One region of the Paenarthrobacter aromaticivorans genome, then DNA from elsewhere that is predicted to be linked to it. Evidence: riboswitches for the same ligand, from Rfam matches in the RefSeq annotation. Region 1 holds a riboswitch; the other holds the start of a gene.
What was found. A riboswitch is a leader RNA that binds a small molecule or an ion and turns the genes downstream of it on or off. The one in region 1 is predicted to bind glycine.
Positions count from the first base shown of each region.

Region 2: linked by a shared signal. The riboswitch ahead of gcvP (aminomethyl-transferring glycine dehydrogenase) and the one ahead of gcvP (aminomethyl-transferring glycine dehydrogenase) in region 1 are both predicted to bind glycine.

Region 1 is NZ_JAHOPC010000019.1:61,686-69,193, forward strand. It holds gene KSW38_RS21480 (amidohydrolase) at 1-1,172, opposite strand, end outside; gene KSW38_RS21485 (cyclodeaminase/cyclohydrolase family protein) at 1,280-1,930, shown strand; gene KSW38_RS21490 (MFS transporter) at 1,954-3,504, opposite strand; gene KSW38_RS21495 (TetR/AcrR family transcriptional regulator) at 3,578-4,117, shown strand; glycine riboswitch at 4,211-4,308, shown strand; gene gcvP (aminomethyl-transferring glycine dehydrogenase) at 4,494-7,340, shown strand; gene gcvT (glycine cleavage system aminomethyltransferase GcvT) at 7,353-7,508, shown strand, end outside.
Region 2 is NZ_JAHOPC010000022.1:46,876-54,383, reverse strand. It holds gene glyA (serine hydroxymethyltransferase) at 1-687, opposite strand, end outside; gene gcvH (glycine cleavage system protein GcvH) at 684-1,067, opposite strand; gene gcvT (glycine cleavage system aminomethyltransferase GcvT) at 1,331-2,467, opposite strand; gene gcvP (aminomethyl-transferring glycine dehydrogenase) at 2,477-5,323, opposite strand; glycine riboswitch at 5,473-5,571, opposite strand; gene KSW38_RS22370 (PucR family transcriptional regulator) at 5,647-7,158, opposite strand; gene speB (agmatinase) at 7,336-7,508, shown strand, end outside.

The DNA.
Region 1 (7,508 bases):
CCAAGGGCCAGTGTTGGCTGGATGATCGGGGCAAAGTAGGGCGAGTGGTTCGACGGAACGTCCTCCGGGAGGCGGCCCGTGGTCGCCCAGTCCTTGAAGTGGGTGGCCTCGATCCCGCCCAGGAACCAAAAGACGAGCGGCGCGCCGGCCGCCGTCGCGAGTTCCCCGACGTCTTCACTGCCCGAGACGGGGCCGGGGTCTATGATCCTCGCGGCGCCAAACCTATCGCGAAACGCTGAAGCGATCCTTCCGGCGGCCGATTCATCATTGACCGTTAGCGGGAAGCGCTCCTCATAGTGGAAGTCGGGTTCCTTGAGGGAGCCTGAGGCGGCAGCTTCACTTCGAACGATGCGCTCTATCGAGTTCAGGACTTTCTCCCGTGTGGGCTCGCTGAAGGATCGGATACTGAGGCCAAGCGTTGCGGTCTCGGGAATGATGTTGTTCTTTGTTCCGGAATGGATTTGCCCAACCGTAACTACCGCAGAATCGCTTGCGGCGAGTTCCCGGGACACCACTCCTTGCAGGCGCATGGTGGTTGCCGCGGCCATGAGCACTGGATCAACGGTGGTTTCAGGCCTGGAGCCGTGGCCGCCGCGCCCATGCAACGTCACGTTGAGGGAATCCGCTGAGGCCATGGCCACGCCGGGACGGATGCCGAACCATCCGACAGGAAAGGGCGCGACGTGCTGGCCCAGGACCACGTCCGGCTTGGGGACCAGGTCAAAGAGCCCATCCGCCACCATGGCCTGGGCACCGCCACCCCATTCTTCGGCTGGCTGGAAGACTGCGATCAGGGTGCCCTGCCAGTCCTGCCGCTTTGCGGCCAACGCTTCCACGGCTCCGAGGAGGCAGCTGACATGTACGTCGTGCCCGCACGCATGCATGATCGGCACCTCACGGCCTTCATGATCGACGCCGACTGCCGTACTTGCGTAGTCCAACCCGGTGGCCTCTTGGACGGGCAACGCGTCCATGTCGGCACGAAGCATCACCACGGGTCCGGGGCCATTGTCCAGGACTCCCACAACCCCTGTTTTCCCCACCCAGCGGTGGACCAGAAGCCCCAAGTCCTCAAGGTGTCCGCTGATGATCCCGGCTGTTCTGACCTCTTGGAAGGAAAGCTCCGGGTTCGAATGGAGGTCACGGTAGAGGGCTTCAAGGTCAATGCTCATGGGGAATTTTCCTTAACAGGTCGACGCCGCAGGGTCTGGCCAGTGTATCCACGTGATCAGACAACGACGCCGACCCACACCTGTGCGCTTCAGGCAAACTTGGTTGCATGGAATCTTCACAAGAGATCACGACCCAAGGCTCAACAGTTGAGGATTGGACCAAGGCTCTCGCAGAGTCCAGCGGATCACCTGGTGGAGGCGCAGGAACCGGCGTAATGCTGGCCATTGCCGCATCCTTGGCGTCCATGGTTGCTGGCTATACGGAGGCGCCCGGGCAGCAGTTGGCCGATCTGCACGCCCGGGCCCGCTCCCTCCGCGAAACCGCCCTGAAGCTGGCTGACGACGACGCAACGGCATCAAAGGCTTTCGGTGCGGCCTTCAGGCTTGATCCTGGCCCGGAGCGGGAGGAAGCAATCCACCGTGCATCCGTCGGTGCTGCCAAGGCGTCCGCTGTGCTCGGGGACCATGCCATAGAAGCCATTGAGGACCTGGGGTGGCTGGCCGCCAACGGGAATCCAGCGCTCATTGCCGACGTAGTGGTCGGGTTTGGAGCCCTCAGGGCGGCCATCGCCGGAGCCCGAACCAACGTGAGCTTTGATCTCGGATCGCTCAGGTCCGCAGGGGCGACCCTTGATGAAATCAAGGAAAAGCACCCTGAATTGTGGGCTACGGTTGGCCGGCTCAGCGATGCCCTGGACCGGATTGACCAGCTGGTGGCCGCCGTAGATGGCAAGGCTGCACCTACTGACGCGCATTGATTTCCGAAGACGCGGCACACCTTTTAGTGCGCCTTGGGAACCCGGCGGAGCACGACGGCGGCGAGCACTGCCGCGCAAGCCATCAGTACCAGCCCAATCGCCGCAGTGATGTGGACGCCGGATTCGAAGGCTACCCGGGCGGCGGTTGTCAGGGCATCCGACAGCGGAGCGGGTAGGGCCGCAGCGGCGTCCACTGCGCCGGCCAGCGTTTCTCCCGATTTCCCGGCCGCCTGCGCGGACAAGCCCTCCGGGATGACGAGGTTGTGCTGGTAGGACGCGGTGAGGATAGAGCCCAGCACGGCCGTTCCCAGGAGCGAACCCAGCTCGTAGCCAGTCTCGGAAATTGCGGACGCCGCTCCGGATTTGTCGGCCGGCACCGAGCCAAGGATGAGGTCGTTGGAGATGGTCTCCGCTGCACCCACGCCGACGGCCAGAATCGTCAAAGCTGACAAGAGGAACACAGGTCCGCTGCTGTGATCACCCGCAGCTACCACCAAGTAGCCCGCAGCGCTGAGGGTAAGTCCGCCGGCCACCACGAATCCTGGCCGGATGCGCTTTACCAGCGGGACCACCACCAGGCCGGCGACGACCGTTGCCAGGAGCGCCGGAATCATTGCGATGCCCGCTTCCATGGGGGACTGGCCTTCTACCAGCTGTAGGTGCTGGGCAAAGAAGTAGATGAAGCCCGTCATGGAAAACAAGGACAGGACGTTGGCAACGATCGCAGTGCTGAACACCTTGTTGCTGAACAGGCGGACATCCAGCATCGGGTTCTCGAGTTGCCGCTGGCGACGGACAAACAGAATGCCCATCACCAGGCCGAAGACCATGAAGGCCGCTGCCGACGCCCCGAATCCGTGGATGGCGAATTCCTTGATCCCGTACACGAAGGGAGCCATCGCGATCACGGACAACGCGATGCTGGGCACGTCTACACGGCCAGGGTTTGCGTCCTTGGATTCGGGAATGAGGACCCTGCCGAAGGCGAGGAGGGGAAGGAGGAGGAAGGTCGCCACCAGGAAGACGGCACCCCACCAGAAGTGTTCCACCAGCCAACCACCAAAGATCGGACCAAGGGCGGCACCACCGGAGAAAGCGGCGGCCCAGACGGCGATCGCGAGCCGCCGGCGGTTCGGATCAGCAAAGATGTTCCGGATTAAGGACAGGGTTGAAGGCATCAGCATGGCGCCGAACACGCCAAGTGCAGCGCGGCCGGCAATCAGCCATTCCGCGGAGGGCGCGAACGCCGTAGCAGCCGAAACCGCAGCGAAGCCTGTGCTGCCGATCAGGAGCAGCCGCAGTCGTCCGATCCTGTCCCCAAGGTTGCCCATGGAAACCAGCAGCGCCGCCAACACGAGGGGGTACGCGTCAATGATCCACAGGAGCTGCACGCCACCCACATCCAAGGAGCGGGCAATTTCAGGCAGGGCGAACGTGAGGGCGGTGTTGTCGACGGCAACCAGCAGCACCGGAAACATCAGGAGTGCCAGTGCCGTCCAGTCGCGCCACGGTGCTGCCTTGCCCGTGACGGGGTAAGCGGAGCGGGGTGCTTGGGTTGAGGACGGAGTGAACATGTCATTTACTGTACCGTCCAGACGGTATAGTTTCAAATAGAATCACCGTAAGCCTTTAGGGAATGATGGACACATGCCACGAAAACCAGTTGCCAGGGATTCAGTCTTGGATGCCTTCGAAGCCCTACTTATTGAGGTGGGGGAGCGTGCTGCCACACTCGACGCCGTTGCCAAGCGAGCAGGGGTGTCCAAGGGTGGGCTGCTCTATCACTTTCCCAATAAGGAATCGCTGATCGGCGCCCTGCTGGAGCGCTTGGATCGTTTGGCCCAGGAAGACATCGAAAAAATGAAGACTGCGCCCGATGGCAGCGCTGCCTACTTCATTCGGACCTCCCTGTGGGCCGGGACCCCAATGGACCGGGCGTTCGTGGCGGCCACACGTCTGGCAGAAGTCGCCCATGAGGAGACGCGTCGCAGGTTTGCCGGCATTCAACAACAGTGGCAGGACGTTCTGGCCGAGGATGTGGGTCCGGAGGTTGCCAAGGCGGTCAGCTATATGGGTGACGGCCTGTATTTCAATGCCATGTTCGAAGGCGGACAGGAGGGCGGTAACGCCGGGCGGGAGGCCGACGTCGAGATCCTGTTGGGAGTCTTGGACCGGCTCCGCAAGTAGCGGGCCACCCATTTGCGGCGACGCCTTCGACGTAGGACAATTGAGCCTTGTGGTGCGTCTTTACAGGGGCACGCAAACAAGTGAATATGCCTTTGATCTGCGGCGGGAGAGTCCTGCAAGCAAGTGATGCGGGCGCCGTAGGAGCAAACCCTCCCCAGGAATCTCTCAGGCCCACGCACCGCCGCGGCGAGGCAACTCTGGAAAGTAGCAGGCCTTTTGCCGCGCCCGTTGGCGCGGATGAAATGCTGTGCTCACCGAAGGTGCAAGCGATCGTTGTATAAGCAACACGCGGAAACTCTCAGGTCCAATACAGAGCGGGGAGGAACCCGAGCCGCTGTGGCGTACCCAAACGCCGCCCAAGTAATGGAGTTCCTTCGTGACGGTTAGTTCAGCCTCCACCACCTTCGTCGATCGGCATATTGGCGCCCGCCGCCAGGCCGACATTGACACCATGCTCAAGACGGTCGGCTACGACACCGTTGATTCGCTGGTTGATACGGCCGTTCCCAAAGACATCCGCCAGGACGTTGCCCTTACCCTTGAAAACGCGCTCAGCGAAGTTGAGGTGCTGGCCGAGCTGCGCAAGCTTGCGTCCAAGAACAAGACTGCCGTCCAGATGATCGGCCAGGGCTATTACGACACCGTCACGCCGCCGGTTATCCGCAGGAACATCCTCGAATCCCCGGCCTGGTACACGGCGTACACGCCTTACCAGCCGGAAATCTCGCAGGGCCGTCTGGAAGCTCTGCTGAACTTCCAGACCATGGTCCAGGACCTCGTGGGCCTGCCGATTGCCAACGCCTCCCTGCTGGACGAAGCTACGGCCGTGGCCGAGGCCGTCCTCATGATGCGCCGGGCCAACAAGAACAAGGAAGCCCACGACGGGAAGACCGTCCTGGACGCCGACTGCCTCCCCCAGACCATCGCCATCGTGAAGGGCCGCGCTGAGGCGCTCGGCTTCGAGGTTGAGGTCGCTGACCTTTCGCTGGGCCTCCCTGAGGGCGTCATCAACGGCATCGTCCTGCAGCAGCCCGGTGTTTCGGGCCGCGTGTTCGATCACTCTGGCGTCATCGCAGCGGCCAAGGAACGCGGCGCACTGGTCACGGTCGCAGCAGACCTGCTCTCCCTGACGCTCATCACCCCTCCGGGCGAGCAAGGTGCTGACATCGCCGTCGGTTCTGCCCAGCGCCTCGGCGTTCCGCTGTTCTTCGGTGGCCCGCACGCCGCGTACATGGCCGTCCAGAAGGGTCTCGAGCGTTCCATGCCGGGCCGTCTGGTGGGCGTTTCCAAGGACGACGCCGGTGTCCCTGCCTACCGCTTGGCGCTGCAGACCCGCGAGCAGCACATCCGCCGCGAGAAGGCCACGTCCAACATTTGTACCGCGCAGGCGTTGCTGGCCATCGTCGCATCCATGTACGCCGTCTACCACGGCCCCGAAGGCCTGAAGGCAATCGCAGAAACGGCCCACGGTCACGCCCGCACCCTTGCGGCGTCACTGAAGGCTGCCGGCGTCGAGGTCCTCCACACATCCTTCTTTGACACCATTACGGTCCGCGTTCCTGGCAAGGCTGCCGAAATCGTAGCTGCTGCCGAGGCCAAGGGCATCAACCTGCGCGGCATTGACGCTGATCTCGTGGGCATTTCTGTTGACGAGACCACCACACCGGAGATTGTTCGCGGCGTCCTGGATGTCTTCGGCGCTTCGGTCACCGAAGCCGTGGAGGGCTTCGCACTGGAGGCCTCCGTTGAGCGTTCGAGCGACTTCATGCAGCACCCGGTATTCAACACGCACCGCTCCGAAACCCAGCTCCTGCGCTACATCCGCAAACTCTCGGACCGTGACTTGGCCTTGGACCGCACCATGATTCCGCTGGGTTCCTGCACCATGAAGCTGAACGCCACGGCCGAGATGGAAGCCATCTCTTGGCCGGAGTTCGCCTCCATCCACCCCTTCGCTCCGGATTCCCAGACCGAGGGCTGGCGTGAACTGATCAAGGATCTTGAGTCCCAGCTGACCGAAATCACTGGTTACGACCAAGTCTCCATCCAGCCGAACGCCGGCTCCCAGGGTGAGCTCGCCGGACTCCTCGCGATCCGCGGCTACCACCTCTCCAATGGCGATGACCAGCGCAACGTCTGCCTGATTCCTGCTTCTGCGCACGGCACCAACGCAGCCTCGGCTGTGTTGGCCGGCATGAAGGTTGTCGTGGTGGCTACGGCCGCTGATGGCACCATCGATCACGCCGATCTGGCGGCCAAAATCGAGGCCAACCGGGACGCCCTCTCGGCCATCATGATCACCTACCCGTCCACGCACGGTGTTTACGACGCCGATGTCCGGGAAGTCTGCGACGCTATCCACGAAGCCGGCGGACAGGTCTACATTGACGGTGCAAACCTCAATGCGCTCGTTGGGCTCGCACAGCCGGGCAAGTTCGGCGGGGATGTCTCCCACCTGAACCTGCACAAGACGTTCTGCATCCCGCACGGTGGTGGCGGACCCGGTGTTGGTCCTGTTGCTGCGAAGGCGCACCTGGCGCCCTTCATGCCTGGTGACGCTGCTTCCTGGACCGAAGGCAAGGACGTCCCGATTTCGGCCTCCCGTTTCGGTTCGGCTGGCGTACTCCCGATTTCCTGGGCTTACGTGAAGCTCATGGGCGGCCAGGGGCTCACCGAAGCCACCAAGTCAGCGCTGCTGGCTGCGAACTACATTGCTTCCCGGCTCAACGAGCACTTCCCCGTGCTCTACACCGGCGAGGGCGGACTCGTGGCTCACGAATGCATCCTGGACCTCCGTGAACTGACGGCCAAGACCGGCGTCACGGCCGAGGACGTTGCCAAGCGACTCATCGACTTCGGCTTCCACGCTCCCACGCTGGCGTTCCCCGTTGCCGGAACCCTCATGGTGGAACCGACGGAGTCCGAGGACCTCGTGGAGATCGACCGCTTCATCGAGGCCATGATCACCATCCGTGCCGAAATCGAGCAGGTCGCCACTGGCGATTTCACTGTTGAGAACTCGCCGCTGCGCAAGGCACCCCACACGGCTGCCGCCGTCGTAACTTCTGACTGGGACCGCGCATACCCGCGTGAGCAGGCAGCGTTCCCCGTCCACCACCTCAAGCAGGACAAGTACTTCCCGCCGGTCGGACGTATCGATGGAGCTGCAGGGGACCGCAATCTGGTCTGCTCCTGCCCACCGATCGAAGACTTCGAGAACTAGAAGGTACGCAGTATGACTGAGAACTACACAGCCCTTTACGAAGAGCACAAGAAACTCGGCGCGTCCTTCACCGACTTTGGTGGCTGGCAGATGCCGCTCAAGTACTCCTCCGAGTTGGCCGAGCACCACGCCGTCCGCAAGTCCGCCGGCTTGTTCGACCTCTCCCAC
Region 2 (7,508 bases), on a different contig from region 1:
CGACGGGTGCAGGCCAGCTGCAACCAGGCCTGCGAAGTGTGCCATATCAACCATCAGGTAGGCGCCCACGGAGTCGGCGATCCGGCGGAACTCGGCGAAGTCCAGCTGCCGCGCGTAAGCGGACCAGCCAGCAACGATCAAGGCCGGCTTGTGCTCCTGTGCAAGGCGCTCAACTTCGGCCATGTCCACCGTGTGGGTGTCTTCGCGGACGCCGTAGGGCACCACATTGTAGAGCTTGCCGGAGAAGTTGATCCGCATGCCGTGGGTGAGGTGGCCGCCGTGGGCCAGGTTTAGGCCCATGATGGTGTCGCCCGGTTTGATCAGCGCGTGCATCACCGATGCGTTTGCCTGCGCACCGGAGTGTGGCTGGACGTTCGCAAATTCGGCGCCAAACAGGGACTTGATGCGGTCAATCGCGAGCTGTTCGATCACGTCGACGTGCTCGCAACCACCGTAGTAGCGCTTGCCCGGGTAGCCCTCGGCGTACTTGTTGGTCAGCACGGAGCCCTGAGCCTGCATCACGGCAACGGCCGTGTGGTTCTCGGAGGCGATCATCTCCAGGCCGTCGCGCTGGCGGCCCAGTTCGTCGTCGATCTTTGCGGCGATCTCAGGATCGAGGTCAGCCAGCTGGGCATCCAACGACGCCGAAACGACCTGCTCGAATTCGGTCACGGCTGCCGGGTTCACAGTTCGCCACCGTTCGTCGCAGCGTATTCCTCAGCCGTCATGAGCGGCCCTTCTTCCGTGGCGGCCACCTTGAACAGCCAGCCGGCACCGTACGGATCGTTGTTAATGAGGGCAGGATCGTCGACGACGGCGTCGTTGATCTCGGTCACCTCACCCGTCACGGGCGAGTACAGGTCCGACACGGACTTCGTGGACTCAACTTCACCGCAGGTCTCCCCCGCAGTAACCGTGGAGCCAACCTCGGGGAGGTCAACATACACAATGTCGCCCAGGGCATCCGCGGCCACCGCAGAGATCCCAATCCCCACAGGCCCGCCCCCATCCGAAGCAACCCATTCATGCTCAGCCGAATATTTCAGTTCAGCAACTACCTTGCTCATTCCAATTCCTTCTCTCTCTTACGAAAAACTCTTCAAGATCACGTGGTGCTCGACCCATCCCCAGCGCTTAGGGGTTCAAGCAGCGCCAAAGCGATCGGCGCCGCCTTGGCCACATCGGCCCCTGCGGTGCCGGCCACCGGAAGCGGGCGTCCAAGGGAGCATCGCGTCCGCCCAGCGGGCGCCTATGCGACCGAGCCCGCGGAGGAGGTCGGCGCCGCCGGGTCTAGGTGACCCAGAGGCCGGCGGCCCCAAACACCCGCGGCCTACTTTTGGCGCTTGTAGAACGGCAGCGGCACAACTTCGAACGGCTCCGACTTGCCGCGGAGGTCCACGTCGACGATCGTGCCCGGCTCTGAGTGCTCGACGTCGACATACGCCAGGGCGATCGGGTAACCGAGCGTCGGGCTCGGCTGGCCGGAGGTGACTTCGCCGATGAGTGAGCCGTCCTTGAGGACCGAGTAGTGGGCGCGTGCTGCGCGGCGGCCTGCACCTTTGAGGCCGACGAGCTTTTGGCCGATGGTCGAACCAACGCCGGCAGCCTTGATAGCAGCCAGGGCTTCCTTGCCTATGAAGTCGCTTTCCTTGGCCAGGGAAACCACCGGGCCAAGTCCTGCGGCGTAGGCGTTGACGTAGCGGGAGAGCTCGTTGCCGTAGAGCGGCATTCCGGCTTCGAGTCGCAGGGAGTCGCGTGCTGCAAGGCCCGCGGGGATGAGGCCGTGACCTTCGCCAACCTCGAGGAGCGCTTCCCACAGGCCGGCTGCATCAAGGTTGGGGATGTAGATCTCGAAGCCGTCTTCGCCGGTGTAGCCGGTGCGTGCAAGCAACAGATCCTGCCCGTTAATGGAGACTTCAACGGCCGCGTAGTACTTCAGTTCCGTCACCAGGGCGTGCTGCTCAGCGGGAACCAAGGTCAGCAGAATGGCTTCCGCGTTCGGACCTTGGACTGCAATCAGCGACGTCTCGGCGGAGACGTCGTCAACCACGACGTCGAACCCTGCCGCCCGCTCCAGCAATGCTGCAGCAACTACCTTGGCGTTGCCCGCGTTTGGGACCACGAGGTACTGATCCACGCCTTCTTCGGGAGAAGGGCGACGGTAGGTGATGAGGTCGTCGATGATGCCGCCGTCGGCGTTGCAGATCAGCGAGTACTTTGCCTTGCCCACGGCGATCGCGGACAACTTGCCCGCCAGCGCGAAGTCCAGGAACGCTGCCGCGTCCGGTCCGGTAACCCAGACCTCGCCCATGTGGGAGAGGTCGAACAGGCCGGCGGACTTGCGGACGGCGTGGTGCTCAGCAAGCTCGGACTCGTACTTCAGGGGCATCTGCCAGCCGCCGAAATCCGTGAAGGACGCGCCGGCCTTTTTGTGTTGCTCGTACAGGGCTGTGTAGTTCTCAGTCATGACCAGTCCTTAGTTTTCAAATGCTTCGAGGGGCGGGCAGGAGCACACCAGGTTGCGGTCCCCAGCGGCACCGTCAACGCGGCCGACCGGCGGGAAGTACTTGTCCTGCTTCAGCTGGTGGACAGGGAACGCTGCCTGCTCACGCGAGTACTCGCGGTCCCAGTCAGAACTCACGACGGCGGCAGCCGTGTGCGGCGCGTTGCGCAGCGGCGAGTTCTCAACAGTGAAATCGCCACTGGCGACCTGCTCGATTTCGGCGCGGATGGTGATCATGGCTTCGATGAAGCGGTCGATCTCAGCCAGGTCCTCGGACTCAGTCGGCTCCACCATCAAAGTGCCCGCAACGGGGAACGCCAGCGTGGGAGCGTGGAATCCAAAGTCGATGAGGCGCTTGGCCACGTCCTCAGCTGTGACGCCTGTTCGGGCAGTCAGGTCGCGGAGATCCAGGATGCACTCGTGGGCTACGAGCCCACCTTCGCCCGTGTACAGGACCGGGAAGTGCTCGTCCAAGCGGGAGGCGACGTAGTTGGCCGCGAGCAGCGCAGACTTGGTCGCTTCGGTGAGTCCCTGGCCGCCCATGAGCTTCACGTAGGCCCAGGAAATGGGGAGCACACCGGCGGAACCGTAGCGGGATGCCGAGATGGCCACTCCACCTTCCGATGAGACGTTGTTCGCGTCCCCGGGCATGAAGGGTGCCAGGTGGGCCTTGGCCGCAACCGGACCAACACCCGGTCCGCCACCACCGTGCGGGATGCAGAACGTCTTGTGCAGGTTCAGGTGCGATACGTCGCCACCGAACTTGCCCGGCTGGGCCAGCCCAACGAGCGCGTTGAGGTTTGCACCGTCAACGTACACCTGGCCACCGGCCTCGTGGACGGCGTCGCACACTTCCCGCACGTCGGCGTCGTAAACACCGTGCGTGGACGGGTAGGTGATCATGATGCAGGAGAGCGCCTCGCGGTTGGCTTCGATTTTCGCAGTCAGGTCCGCGTGATCGATCGTTCCGTCAGCGGCGGTGGCCACCACGACAACCTTCATGCCGGCCAACACAGCAGAGGCTGCGTTGGTTCCGTGCGCAGAAGCAGGAATCAGGCACACGTTGCGCTGCTCATCGCCGCGGGACAGGTGGTAGCCACGGATTGCCAGCAGGCCCGCGAGCTCACCCTGGGAGCCGGCGTTCGGCTGGATGGAGACCTGATCGTAGCCGGTGATCTCTGTGAGGTCGGCTTCCAGTCCTTCAATGAGCTCGCGCCAGCCAGCGGTCTGGTGATCCGGAGCGAACGGGTGGATCGAGGCGAACTCGGGCCAGGAAATTGCTTCCATCTCAGCCGTGGCGTTCAGCTTCATGGTGCAGGAACCCAGCGGGATCATGGTGCGATCCAGTGCGAGGTCCCGGTCGGACAGCTTGCGGATATAGCGCAACAGCTGCGTCTCGGAACGGTGCGTGTTGAACACCGGGTGCTGCAGGAAATCCGAGGTCCGGAGAACGGAGGACGGCAGCTCGAACCCGGCTGCGTCCTTCATCGGGCCGGCACCAAAGGCGACGGCTACCGCAGAGAGGACCTCCGGCGTCGTGGTTTCATCGAGCGAAACGCCAACCGTGTCGGCATCGATGCGACGCAGGTTGATACCGCGGGCTTCGGCGGCGGCGATGACTTTGTCAGCCTTGCCGGGTACGCGGACCGTCAGAGTGTCGAAGAAGGATTCGGACACGAGTTCGCGGCCGGCGGTCTTGAGGGCAGTGGCCAGTGTGCGGGCGTGGCCATGGACGGTTTCGGCGATTGCCTTCAGGCCTTCCGGACCGTGGTAAACCGCGTACATCGAGGCCACGATCGCGAGCAGGGCCTGGGCAGTGCAGATGTTGGACGTGGCCTTCTCGCGGCGGATGTGCTGTTCGCGGGTCTGGAGCGCAAGCCGGTAAGCGGGGACGCCGGCATTGTCCTTGGAGACGCCCACGATGCGGCCCGGAAGCGTGCGCTCCATGCCTTCGCGGACTGCCATGTATGCGGCGTGCGGGCCACCGAAGAACAGCGGAACACCAAAGCGCTGGGCAGTTCCGACCGCGATGTCGGCGCCCTGTTCGCCCGGGGGCGTGATGAGGGTGAGAGCCAAAAGATCGGCAGCCACGGTCACCAGGGCACCGCGTTCCTTGGCCTCAGCGATCACGGCGGAGTGGTCAAACACGTGGCCCGAAACACCGGGTTGCTGCAGGACGACGCCGTTGATGTCGCCGTCGGGCAGGCCCAGCGAAAGGTCGGCAATCTCCACTTCGAAGCCCAGCGCTTCGGCGCGGCCCTTCACGATCGCGATGGTCTGCGGGAGGAGGTCGGCGTCCAGGACGGTCTTGCCGTCCTTCGCGGTTTTGGACTTGTTGGCACGGCGCATGAGCAGCACGGCCTCAGCCACTGCAGTAGCTTCATCCAGCAGCGAAGCGTTGGCTACCGGCAGCCCCGTGAGGTCCTGGACCATGGTCTGGAAGTTCAGGAGAGCTTCGAGGCGGCCCTGCGAAATCTCGGGCTGGTACGGCGTGTAGGCGGTGTACCAGGCCGGGGATTCGAGGATGTTGCGGCGGATGACCGGGGGTGTAACGGTGTCGTAGTAGCCCTGGCCGATCAGCTGGACGGCGGTCTTGTTCTTGGACGCGAGCTTGCGCAGCTCGGCGAGGACCTGCACCTCGGTGAGGGCGTCCTGCAACTTCAGGGCAGTGTCCTGGCGGATGGAATCGGGGACCGCAACATCTACCAGGCCGTCTACGGAGTCGTAGCCGATTGCCTTGAGCATGGTGGCAACGTCGGATTGGCGTCGGGCGCCGATATGCCGGTCCGCGAAAGCGGTGGGGGTTGATTGAACAGTCAAGAGGAACTCCATGATTCAGGCGCCCACTGAGCGCCACGATGAATGTGGGTTCCTCCCCACTCTGTATTGGACCTGAGAGATTCCGCAGGAATGGTTGCCTGCTTGCACCGTCGGTGAGCCCGGTTGCCCGGACTGCTTTCCAGAGTTGCCTAACCGCGGCGGTACATGGGCCTGAGAGATTCCTGGGGAGGATTTGCTCCTACGGCGCCTGACTGGATGTACCGGCAGGACTCTCCCGCCGCAGATCAAAAGCGTTGCGTCACCATGGGTGACACGCTTCACACCATAGCTGATCATTTCGAAAAAGCGCAAGCAAGGGGTACCTACCGATGCATCGCCTCGTGGATCTGGAGCGCGAACCACAGCTGCGCCACCGTGGAGGTTTCACCCATGTCCAGCCCCGTCAGCTCGCCGATTTTCCGGATCCTGTAAATGATGGTTTGCCGGTGCGCGAACAAGGCTGCGGCAGTCTTTTGCCAGGAACGCTGCGAGTCCAAATAGGTCGTCAGCGTGACCAGGAGATCGCCTTCCTGGCTCTGCTCGTAATCGAAAATCGGACCCAGCAGACGCCTGACCAGCGCAGTTCCTTCCTCAAAACCGGTCAGCCCGAGCCAGGATGGCCCCTGCGCGTAGCGGGCCAGGTCGAGCTTGTTCGCCCGGGCCGATCCGAGCGCCCAAAGCGACTCCTGCAGCGCGCGCTGAATGCCCGCCACACCCGCCGGAGCGCTGATTCCAATCGCGGCATCTGCCCCGGCGCAATGAATCAGGATGTCGTCCGGCACATCAGCGGGGACCACCACGTGCAGCCTGCTATTCCGCTTCAACGACGCCGACGCAACCCCGTGCCGCCACAGTTCGATGTGCACGTTCGCCAGCTTGTCGCCGTCGTTCGTTGTGGTGGAAGCGTTCGCTGACATGGATGCGAGCAGGAAGTCTTGGGGCGGAACCCCAAAAGCTGACAGCCGGCTCTCCATCTCGGCCGCGCCCAGTCGGCCATCCATAGCCTGCAGCAGGAACTCGCCGGCCAGCCGATGCCGCCCTTCAAGCGACAAAACGATGCGCGAGAGCTGCAGTCCCAGCACGGTTGCGGCGTGCAGGAGTACGACGGCGTCCGGGTGCGGTTCGCTGTGTGGCAGCACCACAAGCAGCGCATTGGCGTGCGTCGGGATGTCCATGGTCAGCACGTGCCGGCCCCGGATCCGGTGCCACTGGAAATTCTTGCCAGCCAAGGACACCTGCCCGGAAAGCGGAGCCCATTCATCCGCGAGGAACTCCGGGAGCCGTTGGCCCTCGGGGTGCCAGGGATGGAGGCAGCGGCGGTCCACCACGAACAGTTCAGCGTCCAGTTCGGTGGCAAGCCGTTGGACCAGGCTTTGCCAATGGTCCTCGGAGGCTCCGGCCGTGCGGAGAAGGTCGTAGACCCTGGCTGTCTGGCGCAGGCGCCGGGACTCTTCGAGCAGGGAGGATTCGGCAACCGAGCGGGCAATCGCGATGAAGGGCAGCGGGTACGGGATGTTGATCAGCGGCAGCGGCAGCCGGTCGCAGGCCGCCAGGAACTCCTGCGTCAGCGGGGGTGCGTGCATCTTTTCGCCGATCGCCAAGGCGCTCGCCCCGCTGTCCATGAGGGCCTCCGCGAGCGCCACTTGCCCCTCGGCGTCCGCGGGAATCGAGAGTCCATTGGTCATCATGAGCTCGCCGCCGGTGACCCATTCCCACAGCCTGGGCAGATCCGAAGTGTGCGCCCAGGTGATCCGGTTGTCGCGCCCTGTGTCGCCGGCAAGGAGGGTGAGCCCCAATTGGGGTTCAGCTACGAGCTCGGCGACCGTGATTGCCATCGGATGGGGTCCTGACTCTATGATTCCGGGGGCCGTTTCGGACCGTTTAGACATTCGTCTAAGCGCCTCGGCCATTTGTAGTCAATGTACCGCTATTCGCCGTGACCCGCGTCACCAAGAATGGAATTACTTACTTCCCGCTCAATGGCGAGCACCCCTCACACCAAGGATCCGGCAATGACAATCCACAAGCCCATCGGCCCTGTCGACGCAACCAAAGTCCCCCGGTATGCAGGCCTCGGCACCTTCGCCCGCCTCCCCCAAATCGACCGGGTTCCGGACTACGACATTGCGATCGTCGGTGTCCCGTTCGACGGCGGAACCTCCTTCCGGCCAGGCGCCCGTTTCGG